Constrictibacter sp. MBR-5: one gene and its partners. The main gene of each other region encodes a partner of the protein of the gene in region 2 in a complex. Links are inferred from orthologs where the notes say so. Each region holds a gene or a part of one and is shown on either strand. Other genes may lie near its edges. The genes, in order: secA, secY and secG.

Evidence for each region.
Region 1: the proteins of secY (region 2) and secA are in contact, whole or in part, in a crystal structure (PDB 3DIN), measured with the Thermotoga maritima proteins. The link is inferred for Constrictibacter sp. MBR-5 from one-to-one orthologs. Residues at the interface, in WP_004081795.1 of Thermotoga maritima: Glu108, Gly109, Glu110, Glu111, Ala236, Glu237, Arg238, Arg239, Ile240, Thr241, Ile242, Gln243, Tyr244, Ala245, Arg246, Arg247, Val248, Thr249, Gly250, Arg251, Arg252, Val253, Tyr254, Gly256, Ala257, Ser258, Thr259, Tyr260, Leu261, Pro262; in WP_004082002.1 of Thermotoga maritima: Glu261, Ala262, Arg263, Lys300, Ala301, Arg302, Thr303, Ile304, Ile305, Leu323, Tyr324, Asp325, Pro326, Val329, Ser330, Tyr333, Ile336, Lys340, Phe345, Val349, Glu363, Phe364, Tyr374, Ser375, Gly376, Gly377, Glu393, Ile395, Thr482, Ser483.
Region 3: secY (region 2) and secG share a complex: the UniProt entries of both Escherichia coli proteins name them as parts of the sec protein translocase complex. The link is inferred for Constrictibacter sp. MBR-5 from one-to-one orthologs.

What each region holds. Positions count from the first base shown.
Region 1 is NZ_JBEPTK010000008.1:71,262-76,986, forward strand. Bases 706-3,987 are described here. They hold secA (preprotein translocase subunit SecA), read left to right. Parts: upstream 706-1,051; coding sequence 1,052-3,787; downstream 3,788-3,987. Other genes in these bases: ABIE65_RS16915 (phytanoyl-CoA dioxygenase family protein), read right to left, coding at 706-770; ABIE65_RS16925 (FAD-dependent oxidoreductase), read left to right, coding at 3,914-3,987. Outside these bases: more of ABIE65_RS16915, read right to left, coding at 1-705; more of ABIE65_RS16925, read left to right, coding at 3,988-5,671. UniProt on the Escherichia coli protein: Required for protein export, interacts with the SecYEG preprotein conducting channel.
Region 2 is NZ_JBEPTK010000010.1:177,981-183,351, forward strand. What follows is about bases 398-3,325. They hold secY (preprotein translocase subunit SecY), read right to left. Parts: upstream 2,573-3,325; coding sequence 1,223-2,572; downstream 398-1,222. Other genes in these bases: rpsM (30S ribosomal protein S13), read right to left, coding at 398-440; ABIE65_RS19450 (adenylate kinase), read right to left, coding at 576-1,226; rplO (50S ribosomal protein L15), read right to left, coding at 2,579-3,070; rpmD (50S ribosomal protein L30), read right to left, coding at 3,122-3,316; rpsE (30S ribosomal protein S5), read right to left, coding at 3,320-3,325. Outside these bases: rpsK (30S ribosomal protein S11), read right to left, coding at 1-50; more of rpsM, read right to left, coding at 63-397; more of rpsE, read right to left, coding at 3,326-3,889; rplR (50S ribosomal protein L18), read right to left, coding at 3,903-4,265; rplF (50S ribosomal protein L6), read right to left, coding at 4,277-4,810; rpsH (30S ribosomal protein S8), read right to left, coding at 4,826-5,224; rpsN (30S ribosomal protein S14), read right to left, coding at 5,243-5,371. UniProt on the Escherichia coli protein: The central subunit of the protein translocation channel SecYEG. Consists of two halves formed by TMs 1-5 and 6-10.
Region 3 is NZ_JBEPTK010000001.1:127,595-132,718, reverse strand. Bases 167-2,847 are described here. They hold secG (preprotein translocase subunit SecG), read right to left. Parts: upstream 1,829-2,847; coding sequence 1,505-1,828; downstream 167-1,504. Other genes in these bases: tpiA (triose-phosphate isomerase), read right to left, coding at 1,955-2,710; pyrG (CTP synthase), read right to left, coding at 167-1,419. Also shown: more of pyrG, read right to left, coding at 1-166; ABIE65_RS00600 (peptidylprolyl isomerase), read left to right, coding at 2,947-4,830; trpE (anthranilate synthase component I), read left to right, coding at 4,890-5,124. UniProt on the Escherichia coli protein: Subunit of the protein translocation channel SecYEG. Overexpression of some hybrid proteins has been thought to jam the protein secretion apparatus resulting in cell death; while this may be true it also results in FtsH-mediated degradation of SecY.

The DNA of each region.
Region 1 (5,725 bases), on a different replicon or contig from region 2:
AGGCGCGCGGTCGGCGGCGGCACCACGCGGAAATGGCCGAAGCGGTCCTCGCCCGCGACCAGCGCCACCTCGGTGTCGGGGCCGGATCGGCCCCGCATCGACGGCGCGATGTAGCGGATGGCCGCCCCGATGCGGCGGTCGCCCGTCTGGTTCGGGCCGGAGGCGTGGAACAGGTGGCCGTGGTGCAGCGACGCCTGCCCCGGCTTCAGCACCACGTCGACCGCGTCCCGCTCGTCGACCTCGACCGCGATCTCCTGGCCGCGCGTCAGCAGGTTGTCGGCGGCGAAGCTGTCCGCGTGCGGCACGATGTTCCGCCGGTGGCTGCCGGCGACGAAGCGCATGCAGCCGCTCTCCGGCGTCGCCGGCGACAGCGCCACCCACAGCGTGACCTCGTCCGCCTGGTCCAGGCCCCAATAGGTCAGGTCCTGGTGCCAGCTCACATAGTTCGGCGTGTTCGCCTCCTTGATGAACAGGCCGGAGCCCCAGACCATCAGGTCCGGCCCCAGCACGGCCGACGCCGCCGCCACCATCCTCGGATGCCGGATCAGCGCGTCGAAGGACGGCAGCAGCCGGGCGGGGTAGCCCCGGACCATTCCGAGCTTGCGCTTGTCGGCCCGTACCGCATCCTCGGCGGCCTCCAGGTCGGCGCGCAGGCCTGCCGCCTCGTCCGCGGACAGGATATCGAGCGGGAAGACGAAGCCGTCGCGCGCATAGGCCGCGCCGATGGTCGAAGCGGGTGTCGCAGCGGATGTCGGGGCGATCTTGTTCATCCTGGGTTCTCCCTCCGCACAGGGCGGGCCGATCGGCGGTTCGTGGCGGTTCTCGTGGCGACCGCGCTTGGCTCGGATGGTGCATCGGGCGCGCCTGATCGGCAACGGGCTCGGCAACCGGGGCTGCATCCGCCGGCGGCCTCGCTTCTTCGCGTCCGCCTGCGCCAGGGCGTTTCGTTGACACTCCCTTGCCTGCGGCTTATCTGTCCGGAGCGTCGCCCGAGGCCGGCTCGACGCGCCGGCCGACGCGTCCCAGCGCCTTTCCACCAGAGGAAAACTGCATGCTCGGCGCCCTCGCCAAGCGCATCTTCGGTTCATCGAACGACCGGTTCGTGAAACGACTGCAGCCGAACGTTGCAGCGATCAATGCGCTCGAGCCGGAAATCGCGGGCCTGACCGACGAGGAGCTGCGCGCGCGCACCCTCTGGTTCCGCGAGCGCCTCTCCAAGGGAGAGACGCTGGACGACCTGATGATCGAGGCCTTCGCCACCGTGCGCGAGGCCGCCAAGCGCGTCCTCGGCCAGAGGCATTTCGACGTGCAGCTGATGGGCGGCATGGTGCTGCACCAGGGCATGATCGCCGAGATGCGCACCGGCGAGGGCAAGACGCTGGTCGGCACGCTGCCGGTCTATCTCAACGCCCTGTCGGGCAAGGGCGTGCACGTCGTCACCGTGAACGACTATCTCGCCCGTCGCGACGCCGAGTGGATGGGCCAGATCTACGCCTTCCTCGGCCTCTCGGTCGGCTGCATCCTGCACGGCCTCTCCGACGAGCAGCGCCGCGCCCAGTACGCCGCCGACATCACCTACGGCACCAACAACGAGTTCGGCTTCGACTATCTGCGCGACAACATGAAGTTCCGCCTGGAGGATATGTGCCAGCGGCCCTTCAATTTCGCGATCGTCGACGAGGTCGACTCCATCCTGATCGACGAGGCGCGCACGCCGCTGATCATCTCCGGCGCCGCCGAGGCCTCGTCCGAGCTCTACAAGATCGTCGACGGCCTCGTCCGCCACCTCCAGCCGGAGCACTTCGAGAAGGACGAGAAGATCCGCGCCGTCACCCTCACGGACGCCGGCCAGGAGCGCGTCGAAGAGATGCTGCGCGAGCGCGGCCTGCTGCAGGGCGCCCTCTACGACGTGCACAACATCAGCCTCGTCCACCACGCCAACCAGGCGCTGCGCGCGAACGTCCTGTTCCACCGCGACACCGACTACATGCTGAAGGACGGCAAGGTCGTCATCATCGACGAGTTCACCGGCCGCGCGATGGAGGGTCGGCGCTATTCCGACGGCCTGCACCAGGCGCTGGAGGCGAAGGAAGGCGTCGAGGTCCAGACCGAGAATCAGACGCTCGCGTCGATCACCTTCCAGAACTACTTCCGGATGTACCCGAAGCTGGCCGGCATGACCGGCACGGCGATGACCGAGGCGAACGAGTTCGCCGAGATCTACAAGCTCGAGGTCATCGACATCCCGACCAACGTCCCGGTCATCCGCATCGACCATGACGACGAGGTCTACCGGACGACGGCGGAGAAGAACGAGGCGATCCTCGACCAGATCGAGGAGTGCTACAAACGCGGCCAGCCGATCCTGGTCGGCACCGTGTCGATCGACAAGTCGGAGCGGCTGTCCGAGCTGCTGAAGGCGCGCGGGATCCCCCATCACGTCCTGAACGCCCGCTATCACGAGCAGGAGGCGTTCATCGTCTCCCAGGCGGGGCGGCCCGGCGCGGTGACGATCGCCACCAACATGGCCGGCCGCGGCACCGACATCCAGCTCGGCGGCAACGCCGACATGCTGATCCGCCAGCAGCTCGCCGATGTCACGGACGAGGCCGAGTACTGGCGCCGCGCCGAGGAGATCCGCGCCGAGGTGGCCGAGGCGAAAAAGGCGGCGCTCGCCGCCGGCGGCCTCTTCGTGCTGGCGACCGAGCGGCACGAGAGCCGGCGCATCGACAACCAGCTGCGCGGCCGTTCCGGCCGCCAGGGCGACCCCGGCGCCTCGAAATTCTACCTCGGCCTCGAAGACGACCTGATGCGCATCTTCGGGTCGGAGCGGATGGACACCATGCTGCGCCGGCTCGGCCTGAAGCAGGGCGAGGCGATCATCCATCCCTGGATCAACAAGGCCCTGGAGAAGGCGCAGCAGAAGGTCGAGGCGCGCAACTTCGACATCCGCAAGAACCTGCTCAAGTTCGACGACGTGATGAACGACCAGCGCAAGGTCGTCTACGAGCAGCGCCGCGACATCATGCGCGCCCCCGACGTGCACGAGACCATCGTCGACATGCGCCGCGAGGTCGTCGACAACCTGGTCGGCCGCTTCATCCCCGAAAAGGCGCTGCCGGAGCAGTGGGAAGCGGCGAGCCTGCACGAGGAGCTGCTGCGCATCACCGGCATCGACTTCCCCGTCGTCGCATGGGCGGCCGAGGAAGGCATCGCCGACGACGAGATCCGCGAGCGCATCAACGGCGCCATCGACCGCCGCATGGCCGAGAAGTCGGCCAACTGGGGCCCGGAGATGATGCGCTTCGTCGAGAAGAGCGTCCTGCTCCAGCTGCTCGACCAGGTCTGGAAGGACCATCTGCTGGCGCTCGACCATCTGCGCCAGGGCATCGGCCTGCGCGCCTATGCCCAGAAGGATCCGCTGAACGAGTACAAGAGCGAGGCGTTCGAACTGTTCGACGCCATGCTGTCGCGCCTGCGCGAGCAGGTGACCGGCACGCTCTGCCACGTCGAGGTCCAGCAGGGCCCGGCCGAGGACGTGATGCCGCAGGAGCCGGACGACGCTACCTGGCGGGAAACGCGCCAGGACCCGGCCTTCGCCGACCAGCCGCAGGATGACGGCGACACCGCGGTCGCAACGCGCCCCGCCGCACGGCGGATGGTCGCCGCCGCTGCCGCGGACATCGACCCGGAGGACCCGTCGACCTGGGGCAAGGTGTCGCGCAACGCCCCCTGCCCCTGCGGCTCCGGCAAGAAGTTCAAGCAGTGCCACGGCCGCTTCGCCTGATGTCCGCGTAGGAACGTCCGCCTCCCGGGCCACCGCGGGGGCATAGCGACCACCTCCGCCCACTGGCGATTCTGCCGCGTCTCACGCAACATGGGACCGACCAGAAAAAACAGAGGGAACGGCGCGATGGATGGTACCCCGACCGATCTGACGCAGGAGACGGTCGCCACGACGTGGCTCGGCGACTTCAGGGCGGCCTTGGAGTCGGGCGACGCCGCGCGGGTCGCCGCGCTTTTCGCCGAAGACTGTCACTGGCGCGACCTCCTCGCCTTCGGCTGGGACCTGCGCACCACGTCCGGCGCCGACGCCATCGCGGCGCGGATCGTCCCCGCGTCCGCCGAGGTGGCGCCCGTCGGACTGGCGCTCGCCGAGCACCGGACGCCGCCGCGGCGGGTCCATCGCGCCGGCACCTCCTGCACCGAGGCCATCTTCGCTTTCGAGACCAACGTCGGCCCCTGCACCGGCGTCGTGCGCTTGGTGTCCGAAGGGAACGCGACGCGCGCCTGGACCCTGATGACCGGGCTGGACGAGATCCGCGGCCATGAGGATCCGGCGAACGGCAAGCGTTGGCAGAACGTCGACTGGAAGCGCAATTTCGGCGGCGAGAACTGGCTCGACCGCCGCAACAAGGCGCGCGCCTTTGCCGACCGCGACCCCGCCGTGCTGGTGGTCGGGGCGGCGCAGTCCGGCCTGACGATCGCGGCGCGGCTGGGCCTGCTCGGCGTCGACACACTGGTGGTGGACCGGGACGAGCGGATAGGCGACAGCTGGCGCCGCCGCTACCATGCCCTGACGCTGCACAACGAGACGCGCGTCAACCACCTGCCCTACATGCCGTTCCCGCCGTCCTGGCCGGTGTTCATCCCCAAGGACATGCTGGCCAACTGGTTCGAGATCTATGCCGAGGCGATGGAGCTCAACGTCTGGACCGGCACCGAACTGGTCTCGGGCAGCTGGGACGAGGCGGCCGGCTGCTGGGAGGCGGTACTGAAGCGCGCCGACGGCTCCGAGCGCCGCATGCGGCCACGCCACATCGTCTTCGCCAACGGCGTCAGCACCACGCCGATCATGCCGGACCTGCCCGGCCTGAAGGACTTCCGCGGGACGGTGCGCCATTCCGGCCGGTACGGCAGCGGCCTCGACTGGCAGGGCAAGCGCGCGCTGGTTATCGGCACCGGTACGTCCGGCCACGACGTGGCGCAGGATCTCGCGGTATCGGGTGCCGCGTCGGTGACCCTGGTTCAGCGCAGCCCGACCCTGGTCGTCAGCCTGAAGGAAGCACAGGCGCCCTATGCCCTCTACGACGAGGAGATCCCGTTCGAGGACAAGGACCTGCTCGCCGTCTCCTCGCCCTTCCCGGTCTATCGCCGTGCGCACCAGATGATCACCGAGAAGAACCGGATCGCCGACAAGGCGATGCTCGACGGCCTGGAGCGGCACGGCTTCCGCCTCACCTCAGGCGAGGACGGCTCGGGCTGGCAGATCATGTATCAGAGCCGGGGCGGCGGTTACTATTTCGACGCCGGCTGCTCCGAGATGATCGTCGACGGCCGCATCGGCCTCGTCCAGTACGACGACATAGAACGCTTCGGACCGGACGGCGCCGTCATGAAGGACGGCAGCACGCTTCCCGCCGACCTCATCGTGCTCGCCACCGGCTACGAGGGACAGGCGGCGTCGGCGCGACGGATCCTCGGCGACGCCGTGGGCGACCGCATCGGCAAGGTCTGGGGCTTCGACGAGGAGGGCGAACTCCACGGCATGTGGCGACCCACCGGCCAGAAGGGCGTCTGGTTCCACGCCGGCGGCCTCGCCCAGTGCCGCATCTTCTCCAAGGTGCTGGCATTGCAGATCAAGGCCCGCGAACTCGGTATGGTCTCCTGAGACGGCGGCCGTCCGCCCAGTAGCGGTGCCAACGACCAAGCTAGGCAGCAGGCC
Region 2 (5,371 bases):
TTCCGTTCGCGGCGACGGATGCGCGTCGCTGCTGCCGCAGGCCTTGCCATATCCGACCCTTACTACTTCGTGACTTTTTTCTTGCCGGCGATCGGACGCGCCTTGCCTTTGCGCGTGCGCGCATTGGTATGCGTCCGCTGGCCATGCACCGGCAGCCCGCGCCGGTGGCGCAGCCCGCGATAGCAACCGAGATCCATCAGCCGCTTGATGTTCATCGCGACTTCGCGACGAAGATCACCCTCGACCAGATAGTCACGGTCGATGGATTCACGGATCCGGATCACCTCATCCTCGGTCAGGTCTCCCACTCGGCGCTCGGCCGGAATGGCGATCTTCCCGCAGATCTCCTGAGCTTTCGCCCGGCCGATCCCGTGGATGTAGGTCAGCGCGATTTCGACGCGCTTGTTTGTGGGGATGTTGACGCCAGCGATACGCGCCACGTTCGCCTCTCCTCAGAGCACCATGGTGGAAAAACGCCGATTGGCCGCCGGCCGAAAAGACGAGCCGAAGGATAATAGTGACGATCCGTGCGGTGTCAACCGCGCGCCTAGGTGGTTCGCGCGGTCTAGTCGCACCTAGCCATTCAGCACGTGTTCGATCTGTCGCGTAACCTCGTCTATGTCCGCCATGCCGTCCACTTCGACCAGAACGCCCTTGTCCCTGTAGTAGGGCAGAATCGGTGCGGTCTGTTCGCGGTAGGCCGAGAGTCGCGCACGCACGGTCTCGGCGTTGTCGTCGGCCCGGCGTATGAACTCGGTACTGCCGCAGACGTCGCAGATACCCGCCTGCTTCGGCGGCTGGAACTTGTCGTGGTAGCCCGCCCCGCACTTGGCACAGGCGAAACGCCCGGAGACGCGCTCCACCAGGGCCTGCTCGTCGACCTTGAGCTCGACGACCTTGTCGAGCGCCAAGCCCTTCCGGTCCAGCAACGCATCGAGCGCTTCGGCTTGTGCGCGCGTACGGGGGAAGCCGTCCAGGATGAACCCGTTAGCACAGTCGGGCTGCTCGATCCTGTCGGATATGATTTCCGTCATGATGGCATCGGGCATCAGCTTGCCCGCATCCATCACGTCCTTCGCCTCGCGACCGAGATCGCTGCCCGAGGCGACAGCCGCACGCAGCATATCGCCCGTCGAGAGCTGCACGATACCGTAGGCTCGCTCGAGACGCTTCGCCTGAGTGCCCTTGCCCGCCCCCGGCGGCCCGAGAAGAACGAGAATCCTCATCCTCGACGCCCCCTCAGCTTCGACTTGCGGATCAGGCCCTCATACTGGTGGGCGACGAGGTGCGACTGGATCTGCGCGACCGTGTCCATCGTGACGCTGACGATGATCAGCAGGCTCGTGCCGCCGAAGTAGAAGGGCACCGAGTACTGCGAGATCAGGATCTCCGGAAGGATGCAGACGAGGGCCAGATAGATCGCACCCACCACCGTCAACCGCGTCAGGACATAGTCGAGATAGTCGGCTGTGTTCTTGCCCGGCCGAATGCCCGGAACGAAGCCGCCGTGCTTGCGGAGATTGTCCGCCGTCTCCTCGGGGTTGAAGACCACCGCCGTGTAGAAGAAGGCGAAGAAAACGATCATCGAGACGTAGAGCGCCAGATACAGCGGCTGCCCGTGGCCCAGATACGCCGCGATACTGGTCAGCCACTCCGGCCCGTCGCCACCCGATGCGGCGAAGCTGGCGAGCGTCGTCGGCATCAGCAGAAGCGAACTGGCGAAGATCGGCGGGATGACGCCAGCGCTGTTCAGCTTCAGCGGCAGATGCGAGCTGTCGCCGCCATACATCCGGTTGCCGACCTGGCGTTTGGGATACTGGACGACGATCCGCCGTTGCGCGCGCTCGACAAACACGACGACGGCGATCACGAGGACCGACATCAGCAGCAGGAAGATGATGAAACCCGCGGACATCGCCCCGGTCCGGCCGAGTTCCAGGATCGCAGCCAGCGCCGACGGCAGGTTCGCGACGATGCCGGCGAAGATGATCAGCGAGATGCCGTTGCCGACGCCACGCGCGGTGATCTGCTCACCCAGCCACATCAGGAACATGGTGCCACCCACCACGGTGACGACCGTGGTGAAGCGGAAGAACAGGCCAGGATCGATAACCGCCGCACCAGACGGGCCGCGCATGCCCTCCACGCCGATCGCCAGCCCATAGGCCTGAACCGTGGCGAGGAGAACGGTGCCGTATCTGGTGTACTGGTTGATCTTCTTGCGGCCGCTCTCGCCCTCCTTCTTGAGGGCCTCCAGCTTGGGAGACACGGCCGTCATCAACTGCATGATGATGGCCGCGGAGATGTACGGCATGATGTTCAGCGCGAAGATCGTCATCCGCCCGAGGGCGCCGCCCGCGAACATGTCGAACATCCCGAGCAGGCCGCCGGCCTGGCTCTGGAAGATCTCCGCAAGCACTGCCGGATCGATCCCGGGAATCGGCACGTAGGTGCCGAGCCGGTAGACGATCAGGCAGCCGAGCGTGAACCAGATCCGCTTCTTGAGCTCAGTCGCCTTCCCGAACGCGCCGAGATTGACGTTGGCGGCGAGTCTCTCCGCGGCGGATGCCATCCGGGATCAGACCTGCTCGTCGGCCGCTGCGGCGACGCGGGGCGCGCAGACGATGACACTCCCCCCCGCCTTCTCGACCGCATCCACGGCCGACTTGGACGCACCGGCGACCTCGATCTCGATGCGGCTTGTGATGGCGCCCTTGCCGAGCAGGCGAAGGCCGTCATGGGCACGGCGGATGACGCCGGCCTTGATCAGCGCCTCGGAATCCAGCTTCTGGCCGGCATCGAGGCGACCCGCATCGATCGCCTGCTGCAGGCGGCCGACATTGATCTCCTGGAAGGACAGCGCGTGGATATTGTTGAAGCCACGCTTCGGCAGCCGCCGATAGATCGGCATCTGGCCGCCTTCGAAGCCGTTGATGGCAACGCCGGAGCGCGCCTTCTGGCCCTTGACGCCCTTGCCGGACGTCTTGCCCTTGCCGGAGCCGATGCCACGGCCGAGGCGCTTCGCCTTGTAGCGGGCGCCGTCATTGTCCCGGAGTTCGTTGAGCTTCATGTCCCGTCCCGCCCACGCAGGGGTGTGTCGGAGTTAAGGTCGGAAACCCGGTCAATCAACCGGCTCGACCTTCACCAGATGATGAACCTTCCGCAGCATGCCGCGGATCGCGGGCGTATCCTCGAGGACGCGCTCGCGGCGGATCTTGTTCAGGCCGAGGCCCACCAGGGTCGCCCGCTGATAGCCGGGGCGCCGGATCGGGCTGCCGATCTGGGTGACCCGCAGCTGAGATTTCGCTTCGCTCATCGCCTACTCCGTGCCGGTCTGGGCGGCCGGCTCGGCCTCACCACGCCGGCCGAGGATTTCGCTGACCTTGCGGCCGCGCCGGGCGGCGACGCTGCGCGGCGAGAACGAGTTCTGCAGCGCGTCGAAGGTCGCCTTGACCATGTTGTGCGGGTTCGACGTGCCGGTCGACTTCGCGACGACGTCATGCACACCGAGCGCCTCGAACACGGCGCGCATCGGGCCACCGGCAATGATGCCGGTGCCGACCGGTGCGGCGCGCACGACGACACGACCGGCGCCGAAGTGACCGAGAACGTCGTGGTGGAATGTCCGGCCCTCGCGCAGATGGACCCGGATCATACCCTTGCGGGCACGCTCCGTCGCCTTGCGGATCGCCTCGGGGACTTCGCGCGCCTTGCCCGAGCCGAAGCCGACCCGGCCCTTGCCGTCGCCTGCGATGACCAGAGCGGAGAAGCCGAAACGCCGGCCGCCCTTCACCACCTTCGCGACGCGGTTGATCGAGACGAGCTTCTCGACGAATTCCGACTCTTCCCGGCCTTCGCGTTCGCGCTCGCGCCTTGGACCTCGTGCCATGCCTTCAGCCTTCCTAGAACGCCAGTCCGGACTCGCGGGCGGCTTCGGCCAGGGCTTTCACCCGGCCGTGATAGCGATAGCCACCGCGGTCGAAAACAACTTCCTTCACACCGGCCGCGAGCGCTCGCTCGGCGACCAGCTTGCCGATCTCCGCGGCCGCTGCCTTGTCCGCACCGGACTTGCCGCCCTCGCGGAAGCCTTTGTCCAGCGAGGACGCAGAGGCGACGGTCACGCCCCGCTCGTCGTCGATGACCTGGGCGTAGATGTTGCGTCCGGACCGGAACACCGACAGCCGCGCCCGGCCGTTGCCCTGACGCCGCAGCGCGGCGCGGATCCGCAGCCGGCGGCGTACTTGAAGTTGTCTGCTGCTCAGCATTGCCCCGGTCCTTACTTCTTCTTGCCTTCTTTGCGCAGGATCGTCTCGTCCGCATAGCGGATGCCCTTGCCCTTATAGGGCTCCGGGCCGCGATACGCACGGATCTCCGCGGCGACCTGCCCGACGCGCTGCCGGTCGATGCCGGACACCGCGATGGCCGTCGGCCGCTCGGTCTTGATCTGCACGTCCGACGGGATCGGGAAGATCACGTCGTGGCTGTAACCGAGCTGCAGCTTGAGGGTCTTGCCCTCGACCGCCGCACGGTAGCCGACGCCGCTGATCTCGAGCGCCTTGGTGAAGCCCTCCGAGACGCCGGTCACCAGCGACTGCGCCAGGGCGCGGTAGGTGCCCCACATCATGCGCGCACGCTGGGAGTCCGAGCGCGGCTTGATCCAGAGCTTGCCCTCTTCGAGCACAGCCTCGACCTCGTCGACCAGCTTCAGACTACGCTGCCCGAGCTTGCCCTTCGCCTCGATCGTGCCGTCGGCCACCTGTACGGTGGTCCCGGCCGGCACGGTCACGGGATATTTGCCTACGCGCGACATGGGCGCACCTTGCTCCTAGAACACCTGGCAGAGGACTTCGCCGCCCACATTCTGCGCGCGTGCCTCATGGTCGGACATGACGCCGCGCGGCGTGGACAGGATCGAGATACCGAGGCCGCCCTGGAACGGCTTCAGGTCCTTGATCTTCGAATAGACGCGCCGGCCAGGCTTCGACACACGCGAGATGTGACGGATGACCGGCTCGCCCTCGTTGTACTTCAACTCGATGACGAGTTCGGCGAAGCCGCCATCGGCGGACTTCGTGGTGTAGCCGCGGATGAAGCCCTCCCGCTGCAACACGTCGAGAAGACGCGTGCGCAGATTGGAACCCGGCGACCGCACCGTGTTCAGCCGCGCCTGCTGTCCGTTACGGATACGGGTCAACAGGTCGCCGAGCGGATCGCTCAATGCCATGGGCCCATGCCCTCCTTACTACCAGCTCGACTTCACCACGCCCGGGATCTGGCCCTGGGAGGCCAGTTCACGGAGCGCGATGCGCGACATACGGAACTTGCGATAATAGCCGCGCGGACGCCCGGAGACTTCGCAGCGGTTGCGGAT
Region 3 (5,124 bases), on a different replicon or contig from region 2:
GTTGACCTCGTAGCGGTGACGGTGCCGCTCCTGGATCTCCGTGCAGCCATAGACCTCGGCGACGGCGCTGCCCGGCAGCAGATGCGCCGGATAGGCGCCCAGCCGCATGGTGCCGCCCAACTCGCCCTCGGCGTTGCGGCGCTCGACGGTGTTGCCGCGGGTCCATTCGGTCAGCAGGCCGACCACCGGATGCTCGCACGGACCAAACTCCGTCGAACTCGCGCCCTTCAGCCCGACCAGGTTCCGCGCCGCCTCGATCACCGCCATCTGCATGCCGAAGCAGATGCCGAAATAGGGGATGTTGTGCTCGCGCGCGAAGCGCGCCGCCTCGATCTTGCCGGGCGTGCCGCGCTCGCCGAAGCCACCCGGAACCAGGATGCCGTCGACCCGCTCCAGCCGCTCGATCGCACCCTCGGTCTCGAAGATCTCCGCCTCGATCCAGTCGCAGTTCACCTGCACCCGGTGGGCGATGCCGCCGTGGTTGAGAGCCTCGATCAGCGACTTGTAGGCGTCCTTGAGCTCGGTGTACTTGCCGACGACCGCAATGGTGACCTCACCCTCGGGATTGAGGGTGCGCTCGACGATCTCCGTCCAGCGGCTCATGTCGGGCTCGCCCGCGACCTCGATCCCGAAGTGGCGGAACACCTCCACGTCGAACCCGGCCTCGTGATAGCTGATCGGGGCGGCGTAGACGGTCTCCACGTCGAGCGCCGGGATCACGCAGGATTCGCGGATGTTGCAGAAGAGCGCGATCTTGCGGCGCGACTCGCGCGAAATCTCGCGGTCGCAGCGGCAGAGCAGGATGTCCGGCTGGATGCCGACGCTCAGCAGCTCCTTCACCGAATGCTGCGTCGGCTTGGTCTTCAGTTCGCCCGCCGAGGGGATCCAGGGCACCAGGGTCAGATGCACGAAAAGCGTCTGCTCCGCGCCGAGTTCGTTGCGCAGCTGCCGGATCGCCTCGAGGAAGGGGAGGCTCTCGATGTCGCCGACCGTGCCGCCGACCTCGCACAGAACGAAGTCCTCGCCGTCCAGGTCGGCCTGGATGAATTCCTTGATGGCGTCGGTGACGTGCGGGATGACCTGGACGGTCGCGCCAAGATAGTCGCCACGCCGCTCACGGCCCAGCACGGTGGAGTAGATCCGCCCCGTGGTCACACTGTCGCTGCGGCGTGCGGACACGCCCGTGTAGCGCTCGTAGTGGCCGAGGTCGAGATCGGTTTCGGCACCGTCGTCGGTGACGAAGACCTCGCCGTGCTGGTACGGGCTCATCGTGCCCGGGTCGATGTTCAGGTAGGGGTCGAACTTCCGCATGCGGACACGAAAACCGCGTGCCTGCAGCAACGCGCCGAGAGCGGCGGCCGCGAGTCCCTTGCCCAGGGATGATGCGACGCCGCCGGTAATGAAGATGAAGCGCGTCATTGGCGCCTGTCTCAGCCCGCGTTCCGAAGACCCTGCCGCGTTCCAGCGCGGAGGGCAACTGCCAATCGATGCATCGCAGATAGACTCAGCGCGACAGCGGTACGGCCGGCTCGGCCGGTGCCGCAGGCGCACTCTGCTCGACCGGTGCCACGGGGCGACCGGTATCGAGGATCGAACCCGGCCGCGACGTGCCCGTGGAGAGCCAGGCGAGGAAGAGGCTCGTGACGAAGAACAGCGCCGCCAGCACCGCCGTGGAACGCGTCAGGAGATTCGCGCCTGACCGTCCGGTCATGAAGCCGCCACCGCCGCCGCCGATGCCGAGACCGCCGCCCTCGCTGCGCTGGATCAGCACGACGCCCACGAGCGCGATGGCGATCAGGATATGGATGACGAGAACGACGGTGATCATCCGGGACCAATCCGCAAAGACGAAACAAGCACGAGCACGCCCGACGGAACGCTGTCCGGGACGTGCGGGTGGCGGCCGAACCACGTTCGGCCCGGCCGCCCTTTTAGTTGGTTGCCGCCGCCGGGGCTAGCCACATGTTTTCGCGATCGCCCAGAAGTCGTCCGCCTTCAGGCTGGCGCCGCCGACGAGGGCGCCGTCCACATCCTCCAGCGCGAGGAGCTGCGCCGCGTTGTCGGGCTTCACCGAACCGCCGTAGAGGATGCGCAGGGCGTCGGCGTCGGGAATCAGGCCGCGTATTTCCTGGCGGATCGCAGCGTGCATCTCCGCCACGTCCGACGGCTGGGCGACCTTGCCGGTGCCGATCGCCCATACAGGCTCGTAGGCCAGCACGACCGATTCGGCGGTCGCGCCGTCGGGTACGGATCCGCGCACCTGGGCGCGCACGACTTCCAGCGCTTCGCCCGAATCCCGCTGCGCCTCGGTTTCGCCGACGCAGATGATGGCGATCAGGCCGGCGCGCGCTGCGGCCTCCGCCTTGCTGCGCACCACCGCATCGGTCTCGCCGTGGTCCGCCCGGCGCTCCGAATGGCCGACGATCACGAAATCGCAGGCGAGGTCGGCCAGCATCTCGGCCGCAATGTCGCCGGTATGGGCGCCGCTCGGTTCCGGATGGCAGTCCTGGCCGCCGAGCGCGATGATGGTGCCGCGCAGCATTTCGCCCACGGGGGCGAGGAGGGTCGCCGGCGGGCAGACGACGATGTCCGCGGCGATGTCCGGATCCTCCGCGGCGCGGCCGACGAGCGCGCCGGCGAGGTGGGTACCGGCGACGGCGAAGCCGTTCATCTTCCAGTTGCCGGCGATAAGCGGGCGACGCGCCTTCATGTGCGCTCCTCTGTTTCACTCGTCCGATGCATTGCGTTCACGACGCACCTTTTCCATTTAGCACGCCGTGGCGCACCGGATCATCCCGGTCGGCATGGCGGGGAGAGCGGAGAGGGGAGTGCAGACACGTCCTGGTGGGCGTTGTTGCCGCTCGCCGACCCCCTCCCTATGATGCCGCCAGCTTCCGCCGGGTTCCGTCCGGCGGCGCGACGCCCTATCGCAGCGATCGAAGGCTTATGCTCAACACTCTCCGCAAGGGCGCTAAATCCTGGGTCGCAAAGGGGCTCTTCTTTCTCCTGATCCTCAGTTTCGGCGCATGGGGGATCGGCGACTATCTGCGCCCTGATCCTGCAGCGCCGGCCGCCGAGGTGGGCGATCTCGCAATCTCGCGCGACGAGTTGAACCGCGACTTCAACCGCCAGCTGGAGCAGCTTCGGCAGCGCTTCGGCAATGCCATCGACCGCGAGACGGCGGCGCGGTTGGGTCTGGTGGATCAGGCGCTGAACCAAGCGATCGATCGCCGGCTGCTCGAACTCGAGGCCCGCGAGTTGGGCGTGCGGGTCTCCGACGACATCGTGCGGGATCGGATCCTGCAGGAGCCGGCGTTCACGACGGCGACCGGAGAGTTCAACCGGGTCCGGTTCGAACAGACCCTGTTCAACAACGGCCTGACCGAAGAGGGCTTCGTTGCCATGATGCGCGGCGATCTGGCTCGCGGGATGGTCGCCGATACGGTCACTGCCGGCGCCGAGATACCGGCCGACGTCGCGCGCATGATCTATGCGGACGAGGCGGAGACGCGCAGCGTCGAACTGGTGGTCCTGCCGGACACCGCGGCGGACCAGCCGCCGGAGCCGACGGACGCACAGCTTGCCGAGACGTACGAGGCGGAGAAGCAGCGCTGGATGGCGCCCGAATATCGGAGCGCCGTGGCGGTGCTGCTGCGTCCCGAAGACCTGATGGGCGAGGTGTCGGTCGACGAGGATCGCATCCGGGAGGCCTACGAGGCACGCAAGGCCCAGTTCGAGACCCCTGGTACGCGCGACATCTCGCAGCTGCTCTTCTCCGACGAGGCTGCGGCCGCGGCGGCGAGCAAGCGTATCGCCGATGGCGACAGCTTCGATGCCGTCGCCGCCGATCTCGCCGGCAACGGCGCCGACCGCACCGACATCGGGACGGTGACGAAGGACGACCTCTTCCCGGCCGAGGTCGCCGATGCCGCCTTCGCGCTCGATGCGGCCGGCACGACCCAGCCGGTACGCAGCCCGCTCGGCTGGCATCTCCTGCATGTCACGGACATAAAGCCGGGCACCGTCACGCCGCTCGCCGAAGTGCGCGATCGCATTCGCGACGACATCGCACGAGAGGGCGCGGTCGACCGGATCTACGGCGTGGGGACGGAGGTCGACGATGCCCTGGCGGGCGGAGCGTCCGTGGAGGACGTGGCGGGCCAGTTCGGCCTGCCGCTGGTCGAACTGCCGCCGATCTCGCGCCAGGGGGTGACGCAGAGCGGCGCTCCCCCCGCAGAGATGCCGACGGTGCGCGGCCTCCTGGATACCGTCTTCCAGACATCGGCGGGCTCGACCAGCCGGCTGGTCGAGACGCCCGAGGGCGCCTACTACGTCGTGCGCGTCAAGGACGTGATCGAGGCGCGGCAACGCCCGCTCGACGAGGTGCGCGAGCAGGTGGCGCAGCGATGGCGCGCCGCCGAGCGGCACAGGATGGCCGAGGCGAAGGCGAAGGCATTGGCCGAGCAGGTGCGTGGCGGTACCGCGCTGTCCGCGGCGGCCAGCGAGGCGGGCCTGACGGTGGAGACGCCGCCGGCGGTGCGCCGCTCGACCAACGCATCGGAGATGAACCTGCCGCCGGCACTCGTCACCAAGGTCTTCGCTGCCAAGCAGGGCGACGTGCTCGTCGAGGCGCTGCCGGGCGGCTATGCGATCGCGCAGCTGACGAAGATCGACAAGGTCGACCCGGCGGCCGAGTCCACCGAGGTGGCGGGCGTCCGGGATCAGCTGAGCCAGGGCATGGCGGCCGACATCCGCGCACAGTATCTGCAGGCGCTGCGCGCCCGCTACGGCGTTACCATCAACCAGACGGTCGTGCAGTCGCTGTTCTAGAGACCGCCCGCTTTCCAGCTGCGCCGGGGACATCCGGCGCACCAACTTAAGGTGCAATCGTGACCGCTACCCCGAGCTTCGATGCGTTCCGCGAGTGCTACGACGCCGGAAAGCCGCAGCTCGTCTGGTCGCGCACCGTGGCGGACCTCGATACGCCGGTCTCGGCCTTCCTGAAGGTCGCCGACGGCCGGCCGAACAGCTTCCTGCTGGAATCGGTCGAGGGCGGCGCGATCCGCGGGCGCTATTCCTTCATCGGCCTGAAGCCGGACGTGATCTGGCGCTGCCGCGGCGACG